2 regions of the Nocardia tengchongensis genome follow, and region 2 is predicted to be linked to the other one. Evidence: riboswitches for the same ligand, from Rfam matches in the RefSeq annotation. Region 2 holds a riboswitch; the other holds the start of a gene.
What was found. Region 2 has a riboswitch for S-adenosylmethionine ahead of ACYVKL_RS36835 (AfsA-related hotdog domain-containing protein). Riboswitches for the same ligand answer to the same signal wherever they lie in the genome.
Positions count from the first base shown of each region.

Region 1 (4,192 bases), on a different contig from region 2:
ACCGGTTCGGCGCTGATGGCGACCGTCTTGACCTGCCAGGTGCCCGGTTCGCGGTGCCAGAGTTCGCGGTTGATGTGCGCGGTCGCGTGGCCGACCTCCCAGTCCGAGAAGGTGTCGTACACGGCCATGTGGACTGTTTTCATCATGACAGCATGCTGTCATGTTTGACAGCATGCTGTCAATAACTCTGGACGCGCAGAATGACGAAAGGGCCGGAACCCAGCGGGTTCCGGCCCTTTCGGCGAGATCGGCGGATCAGCTCAGCGCGTGATCGAGATCGTTGATCAGGTCCTCGACATCCTCCAGGCCGATGGAGATGCGCAGCACCCCATCGGTAAGGCCCACGGCCGCACGGCCTTCCGGGCCCATGGCCCGGTGGGTCGTGGTCGCCGGGTGGGTGATCAGGGTCTTCGCGTCACCGAGGTTGTTCGAGATGTCGATGATCCGCAGCCGGTTCAGCACCTCGAACGCGCGCTTCTTGGCCTCGTTCTCCGGAGCCTTCAGCTCGAAGGTGATCACCGTGCCGCCACCCGACATCTGCCGCTTGGCCAGCTCGTACTGCGGATGCGAGGACAGGAACGGGTACTTCACCCACGCCACCGCCGGATGCGCCTCCAGGAACTCGGCGACCTTCAGGGCGGAATCCACCGACTGGCGCAGGCGCAGCGGCATGGTCTCCAGACCCTTCAGCAGGGTCCAGGCGTTGAACGGGCTCATCGCCGGACCCGTGTGCCGCATCAGGTTCTTCACCGGGCCGTCGATGTAGTCCTTCGGACCCAGGATCGCGCCACCGAGCACCCGGCCCTGGCCGTCGATGTGCTTGGTGCCCGAATACACGGTGATGTCCGCGCCCAGATCGAAACCGCGCTGCAGCAGCGGGGTGGCGAAGACGTTGTCCAGCACCACCTTCGCGCCCGCCGCGTGCGCCAGATCGGACACCGCGCGCACATCGGTCAGGGTCTGCATCGGATTGGACGGCGTCTCGAAGAAGACGGCCTGGGTGGGCACCGACAGCGCCTGCTCCCACTGGTCCAGATCCTCACCGTCGACGAAGACGGTCTCCACACCCCAGCGCGGCAGGATCTCGTTGGCCACCACGAAGCAGGAACCGAACAGGCTGCGCGCCGCGACCAGGCGGTCACCGGCGCCGAGCAGCGCACCCAGCGCGGTGAACACCGCGGACATGCCCGAGGCGGTGGCGAAACAGGCCTCCGCGCCGTCGATCAGGCGCAGCCGCTCCTCGAACATGGCGACCGTCGGGTTGCCGTAGCGCGAGTAGACGAAATGCTGGATATCGCCGGTGAACGAAGCCTCCGCGGCCTCGGCGCTCTCGTAGACGAAACCCGAATTGAGGAACAGCGCCTCGGAGGTCTCGTCGAACCCGGAACGCCGGGTGCCGCCGCGCACCGCCTGGGTGGCGGGGCCGACACCCTCGGGGAGCGGTTTGTCGAAAGAGCCGCCGGTGATCATGACTGCCTCCCAGTGGTCCGGCCGGACACGAAACTCATGGCTGCCGCCCGAGCAGAGCTCATGACTGACGCCAGGGCAGACCGTCGGCGCGCCAACCGGTGCTGCCGCGATGCCCCTGACCGTCGAGCGCACCCTCGAAACCGTCGACCACGTTGTAGGACGGGGTGATGCCGAGGGTGGTGGCGGCGGTGGCCGCGCCGATGGAGCGCTGGCCGGAACGGCAGATGAAGATGACGGGGGCGTCCGAGTCCGCGGCCCGGTCGGCCAGCGACTGCCGCAGCTGGTCGGTGAACCGCGCATTCGGGGTGCCGACGGCGCTGACCCACTCGATCAGGGCGGTCGGGCGGCCGATACCGCTGGTGTCGGGCACGCCGACGAACCGCCACTCGGCCTCGGTGCGCACGTCCACCAGGACCGCATCCGGATTGTCGCGCAACAACTCCCACGCCGCCTTCGGCGTGATGTCACCGGCGTAGCTCACTTGTACCTCCTGAAAATCCGCACTTGCCGCACCGCTCTCCGATGCGAGGCCAGGTCGTCACCCGGAGCACCCCACCGCGGAGGAGGGTTGCCGACCAGCGAGCCGGGGCTTGGCGCTGGCACTCATGACCTGGAAGAAGACTGCCGAAAAAACGGGCCCCCTGTCAAACCCCCGCGGGCCATTCGGCCGTTGTCACGAATTACAGACCAACCAGCGGGAATTCTCTTTCGAGAAGTGCCAGGGCGTAGTGCTCGGGGCGCCCGCGACGGTGAAAGAGACCTGCGCGGTGGCCTTGTCACCGTCGATAGCCGCATCGGTCAGCTTGCTGAAGGCAATGGTGCCGCCGCTCTCCACCGCGGCCCGCAACGGTGAGAGCTTCTCGTCGAAACCCTTGCAGGACAGGGTCGGATCGTATTTGCCGGTGTCATTGCGGGACATGATGAAGTTGGTCGCCGACAGCGCCAGCCGATCGGATTCTGTGACATTCTTCTCAACCGGCGAGATCAGCGTCGCGATCACGATGCCCAGGATCACGAAGGCGATGATGCCCGCCGCCACCAGGAACGGCCACATGCTGCGGGTCTCGTTCTGGTCGATCGGGACCGGGGTCTCCTCGACGTCGCTCATGGGTAAATCATGCCTGGTCGCCGACGCGCCCCCGCACCCTGCTGGCAAAGACCGCGGTGCGCCCTCGATAGAATCAGCAGAATTTCCGCCCCAGCGCGGGAATAGCAAGACTACGCAGCAACGCTGCAGCGTCGGGGGCCAACGAAGGTCGCCGAGGTCAGGGCGTCAACTTAGCCTAAGCTAAGAACGACGGCTGAGTTTTGACGGCAAGTTAGTTTCGACCCAAAGAGGGTGCGCGGAAGAATGACCGAACAGAGTGCAGCGACCCGCCCGCTACGCATTGCGATCGTGGGCGCAGGACCGGCCGGCATCTACGCCGCCGACGCGTTGATGAAGTCCGACGCGGACGTGAGCATCGATCTCTACGAGCGCATGCCCGCGCCCTTCGGCCTGATCCGCTACGGCGTCGCGCCCGACCACCCGCGCATCAAGGGCATCATCACCGCGCTGCACAAGGTGCTCGACAAGCCGCAGGTCCGCCTGCTCGGCAATATCGACTACGGCGTCGACATCACCCTCGAGGACCTGCAGCAGTTCTACGACGCGGTCATCTTCTCCACCGGTGCCAACGCCGACCGCGCCCTGGGCGTGCCCGGCATCGACCTGGACGGCTCCTACGGCGCCGCGGACTTCGTGTCCTGGTACGACGGCCACCCCGACGTCGCCCGCACCTGGCCGCTGGACGCGGAGAAGGTCGCCGTGCTCGGCGTCGGCAACGTCGCCCTCGACGTGGCGCGCGTGCTCGCCAAGACCGGCGACGAACTGCTGCCCACCGAGATCCCGCCGAACGTCCACGAGGGCCTCCTGGCCAACAAGGCCCTGGAAGTGCACGTGTTCGGCCGCCGCGGTCCCGCGCAGGCCAAGTTCACCCCGCTCGAGCTGCGCGAGCTCGACCACTCGCCGACCATCGAGGTCATCGTCGACCCCGAGGACATCGACTACGACGAGGGCTCCGAGGCCGCGCGCCGGCACTCCAAGCAGGTCGACATGATCTGCAACACCCTCGAGCAGTGGGCCATCCGCGACGTCGGCAACCGCCCGCACAAGCTGTTCCTGCACTTCTTCGAGAACCCGGCCGAGATCCTCGGCGAGAACGGCAAGGTCGTCGGCCTGCGCACCGAGCGCACCCAGCTCGACGGCACCGGAAACTGCAAGGGCACCGGCGAGTTCAAGGACTGGGACATCCAGGCCGTGTATCGCGCGGTCGGCTACCTGTCGCAGAACATCCCGGCCCTGCCCTTCGACGACCAGGCCGGCACCGTGCCCAACGAGGCCGGTCGCGTGATCATCGACGAGGACGCCGACGGCGCGGCTCGCTACATGCCCGCTACCTACGTCACCGGCTGGATCAAGCGCGGCCCGGTCGGCCTCATCGGCCACACCAAGGGCGACGCCAACGAGACCATCGCCTGCCTGCTCGACGACGCCGCGAACTTCGCCCCGGCCGCCAAGCCGGAGCTGGAGGCCGTGACCGAGTTCCTCGAGGGCAAGGGCATCCCGTTCACCACCTGGGCCGGCTGGTACCGCCTCGACGCGCACGAGCGCGCCCTCGGCGAGCCGCAGGGCCGCGAGCGGGTCAAGGTCGTCGAGCGCGACGAGATGCTGGCCGCCTCC
Region 1 covers NZ_BAAGUM010000006.1:2,507,920-2,512,111, reverse strand. Annotated here, with positions in the region: gene ACYVKL_RS22580 (type 1 glutamine amidotransferase family protein) at 1-146, opposite strand, end outside; gene ACYVKL_RS22575 (O-succinylhomoserine sulfhydrylase) at 256-1,470, opposite strand; gene ACYVKL_RS22570 (rhodanese-like domain-containing protein) at 1,529-1,951, opposite strand; SAM riboswitch class IV at 1,966-2,081, opposite strand; gene ACYVKL_RS22565 (Rv0361 family membrane protein) at 2,144-2,578, opposite strand; gene ACYVKL_RS22560 (FAD-dependent oxidoreductase) at 2,822-4,192, shown strand, end outside.
Region 1: another riboswitch for S-adenosylmethionine. It lies ahead of ACYVKL_RS22570 (rhodanese-like domain-containing protein); the one in region 2 lies ahead of ACYVKL_RS36835 (AfsA-related hotdog domain-containing protein).

Region 2 (4,192 bases):
CGCCGCCCCCCGTTCGTCGGTGACGAACACATTGGGCACGCCCAGCGGCCCCGGCCGGGTGGGCGCGGCCGGATCCAAGTCCTTGGCCCGCAAGGACATCACCGTGTAGAGCGAATCCGGCACGAGCCCGCCGAACTCGAACCGGAACTCGCCCTGCCGCGCGTCCTCATCGACGGTCACCTCGAGGGTGCCGCGCGCCCGCAGCCACTCCCCCAGCGTCACCGGGCCGGACAGCTTGCGCCCGTCCTCGGGACGGAAATCCGGGATCGGCGTCTCGTGGAACGGGTAGCTGGGCCGCGTCACCGCGGCCGCGTCGGGTCGCTGATCGGGCGCGAACACCACCGGATAGTTGTTGGCGGGCAGCGGAAGCGGCAGCGTGTGCAACACAATCGCGGCATCCTCGTCCGTCAGCTCCTCGGGCAGTTCGCGCACGATCGTGTAGGGGGCCAGACCGCCGAAGGCGGGTACCGGCGTGTCGTCGGCGACGATCGCCCGCCCCCACCGCCGGGTGACGGTGTGGCCCGGCCCGGGTTCGGTCAGATATCCCACGACGATGAAATCGCCCTTGCCGTCGAGCACTTCGCTCGGCGGATACAGCGGCCCCTGCGTGGTCGGGGTGAGTTCGTACCTCTTGGTCACCATACGGAGAGCACTTCCTCGTCGGAGAGCAGACGGCCCGGGTCGCCGACGGACGCGCCGACCCGATCGGTGAGATGGATCCAGCCGGTGCCGTGCGCGGCGAGCACGGCGTCGTCACCGCGATATCCCGGGTGTGCGACGGCTTTCAGGAACGGCAGGTCGCTGGCGTGGTCGCCGTAGCCGTAGCTGTGCTCCTGATCGATGCCGTGCTCGCGCAGGAAGTCGGTGACCGCCGCCGCCTTGGCCGCACCGATCATCGGCCGCCACACCTCGCCGGTGAGCACGCCGTCCTCGTCGACGACCGGCGTGGTGGTGATGACGTGATCGGCCCCGACGGCCGCGGCGACCGGCGCGACGGCCGCCCGGAACGAACCCGACAGCAGCACCGTCGCGTGCCCGGAATCACGATGCGCGCGCAGCCTTTCCACCGCGTCGGCGTAGTAGACAGCGTCACCCGCCGAGAATTCCGAGAACCAGCGCTGCCCGGCCGCGCTCAGCGCTTCGGTCGCGACCCCGCGGTAGGCCCGGTAGTAGTGCCGGTTGACCTCCTCCCGCGGCGCGCCCGCCGCGGCCCGCTGCTGAATTTCCGCGGTGAGCCGCGCGTATTCGCTGCCGTCGTCGCCGTTCTCGGCCAGCCAGAAGCGCAGGAACGCGAACATGCTCTTGACGGTGATCAGGGTTTCGTCGACGTCGAAGAACGCCGCGCCCGTCACCGCGCTCATGCGGCCGCGTCCAGGTAGGCGGCGATCGCCTTGGCCGCCTTGTGCCGTTCGATCTGCGTGATGCGCTCGTTGGGCAGGGCGGCGTAGCCGATGCGCGTGGTGGCGACGGCGCGGCCGAGCTGGCGCACCTCCACCTCGATGGTGAATTCCAGTTTGGCCGGGTCGTCGATGGCGATCGGCGTCAGTGTCGCGTTCAGGGTGGCGGGCAGCGGGAACAGGAAGGACTTGAACTCCAATTCGATACTGTTCCAGACGATGTAGAAGTGCTGTTCGGGCCAGCGGCGGCCGTACTCCAGCTCGAACGCGCCGAGGAACAGCTGCCGCACCGCCTCCACGATCACGATGCCCTGCACGTGCTCGCCGGTCTGATGGTCGAGCAACAGTTCGTTGTCACCGTGGATGCGCAGATCGGCCCGGAACGCGGTCTCCGATTCCCGGACCAGTCCGGCCAGCAGGACATTCGAATGCTGATACTTGTGGACCTGATGGCGCGGGGCCGGTTCGGCGACCGCGCCGTCGATCCGCAGCCCGGCCGGGGCGTGCACGATCGCCACATGCTCGACGTAGTCGAGATCGTGGCGGGTCACCCCCTGCCCGAGCCGAACCCGCAAGGGCCCCTCCGCGTCCCGCCAGCGGCCGCCGCGCAACGCGGCCACCAGCCCGGACACGGTGAAGGCCCGATCATCCGCGGCGATCCCGCGGAACCGGTCGGCCACCAGCAGCACCTCGCCGACGTCCGCCACCGCCGCGGTCGCGGACGCCGAATCGAGTTGAGCTACAGACATTTTCCCTCCGAGAACAAGACGCTTATGGCGACGCTCGCCGCCATCCGGTCGTCACCCGGAGCACCCCACCGTCGTGGAGGGTTGCCGCCCAGCGAGCCGGGGCTTCGCGCTGGAACTGATGACCGTGACCGAAACGCTAAGTGGCCCAGCTATTTTCGAGAATCATTTCGACCACGGCGATTGAAACCTGGATCAGTTGCGTTCGGAGACGGCCGCCAGCGCCGCACCCGCGGCCGCGAGCGCGGCGACGGCCAGCGCGACCGCCGGATAGCCGTGCCGCGCAACCAGATCGGCCAGCTGCGGCCCCGCGCTCGCACCCAAGAACAGGGCGAAGGTGTACAGCGCGGTGGCGGCGCCGCGCGCCTCCCCGGCTCGGGCGGTGATCGTCTGGACCGCCGCCGGGGCGGCCACGGCGATGGCGGCGACGAACACGAACAACCACGCCGCCACCCACACACCGCCCAGCGGCACCGCGGTCACGGCCACGGCCAGGGCCGCCGCCCCGAGGGCGACGACGAGCCGGGTGGGCGCGGCGATCACCCCCAGCCGTCCGGCCAGCAGCGGGATCGCCACCATGGCGGGAATCGCACTGGCCCGCAACGCGAGCAGGGCGGCATTGCCGGAGCCGACACCGTCGGGCGGAACGAGCTGAATGCCGGTGTAGACGCCGACGAAGGAGCCCAGGATCGCCAGGCAGCTCAGATACAGCAGGGCCAGGCGGGATTGCCGGAGCAGGCTCAGGAAGGGCCCGAACACCGCACCCGGTGTCACCGACCGCGCCGTGGCCGTCGGTTCCGTGGAATCCGGCGCGAGCCCGGCCTCGTCTCGGGGCGGTTGCAGCACCAACCGCAGCGTCACCGCCGACACTGCGAAAGCCACGGCGCCCGCGACGAAGATCGCCCGCCACCCCAGCGCGTTCCCGATGAGCTGGGCCAGCACCTGTGCCACCACTCCCGCCCCGAGGAACGAGCTCGTCAAGCAGGTGAGGGCGAAGATCCTGCGCTCGGGCGCGATCCGCTCCGAGAAGTACGCGAACGCGGCCGGTGCGAAGAAGGATGCGGTGAGCCCCTGCAGGATTCGCGCCGACAGCCCGGTCACCAGCCCCGGCGCGGCCGCCACCAGCAGGCTGCTGATCACGCTCGCCGCCAGTCCGCCGACGATGACCGGCCGCCGGCCCCACCGGTCGGAGAGGGGTCCGGTCACCAGGAAGCCCGCACCGTAGGCCAGCCCGAACGCGGTCGTCGTCCAGGTGGCCGCGGACTTGGAGGTATCCCAGTCCCCCGCGATCCGGTTCAGCACCGGCAGCACCACATACAGCTGGCCGACCACCAGGATGCCGACCGCGCAGACGGCCCCGATGGTGCGCCCCGGCGGGGCGGGAGCATGGATGTGCGGCACGGTGGTCATCGAATTCCTTTCGTGGACAATGGAGTCCACGTCTATCAATTCGAGACCACCGGGCACGACGGTTACGTGCGCTCTGATCCGAAGCCGCGCCGGGTCAGGCCAGGATGAAACTCACCGGCTGCCCGTAGTCACCGCCCTGGCGCAGCCAGGAATACCCGAGCCATACGCCGGGGGTGACTTCGCGGATCTCGTCGTACAGATTCGGGGTCGGGGAGGGGGCGTAGTCGAGGATCCAAGTGGGCCCGCCGTCGACGACCGACGGACCCGGGTAGACGTTGGCCTGCCAGGCTTCCAGGCCCGCGCCGGTCATGCGGTTCAGCAGATATCCGCCGGCCGGACCGCCGTAGAAGTTCTTGCCGATCCAGACCAGGGGCGCCCAGGGCTGCATGCCGCGGGGCTCGGCGACCCAGCCGTCCTTCGTGCCGACCGGAACGTCGCCCAGGGGGGCGCCTCGATAGACGGCGTCCAGCTGTCCGAGGTCACATCTGAACCGCAATGAGTCCACAGTTGCTGATGTGTTGTCGGAGTACAGAACACAGCCGTTTCCGTAGTCCGCGTCGGCGTGCGCGGACACCGGGACAATCATAACCAACGCCCCGAATCCCATCGAGGCGAGGCTATTGATGAGGACATTTCGGA
Region 2 covers NZ_BAAGUM010000019.1:258,406-262,597, forward strand. Annotated here, with positions in the region: gene ACYVKL_RS36825 (hypothetical protein) at 1-642, opposite strand, end outside; gene ACYVKL_RS36830 (HAD family hydrolase) at 636-1,361, opposite strand; gene ACYVKL_RS36835 (AfsA-related hotdog domain-containing protein) at 1,358-2,146, opposite strand; SAM riboswitch class IV at 2,160-2,270, opposite strand; gene ACYVKL_RS36840 (MFS transporter) at 2,339-3,553, opposite strand; gene ACYVKL_RS36845 (hypothetical protein) at 3,648-4,127, opposite strand.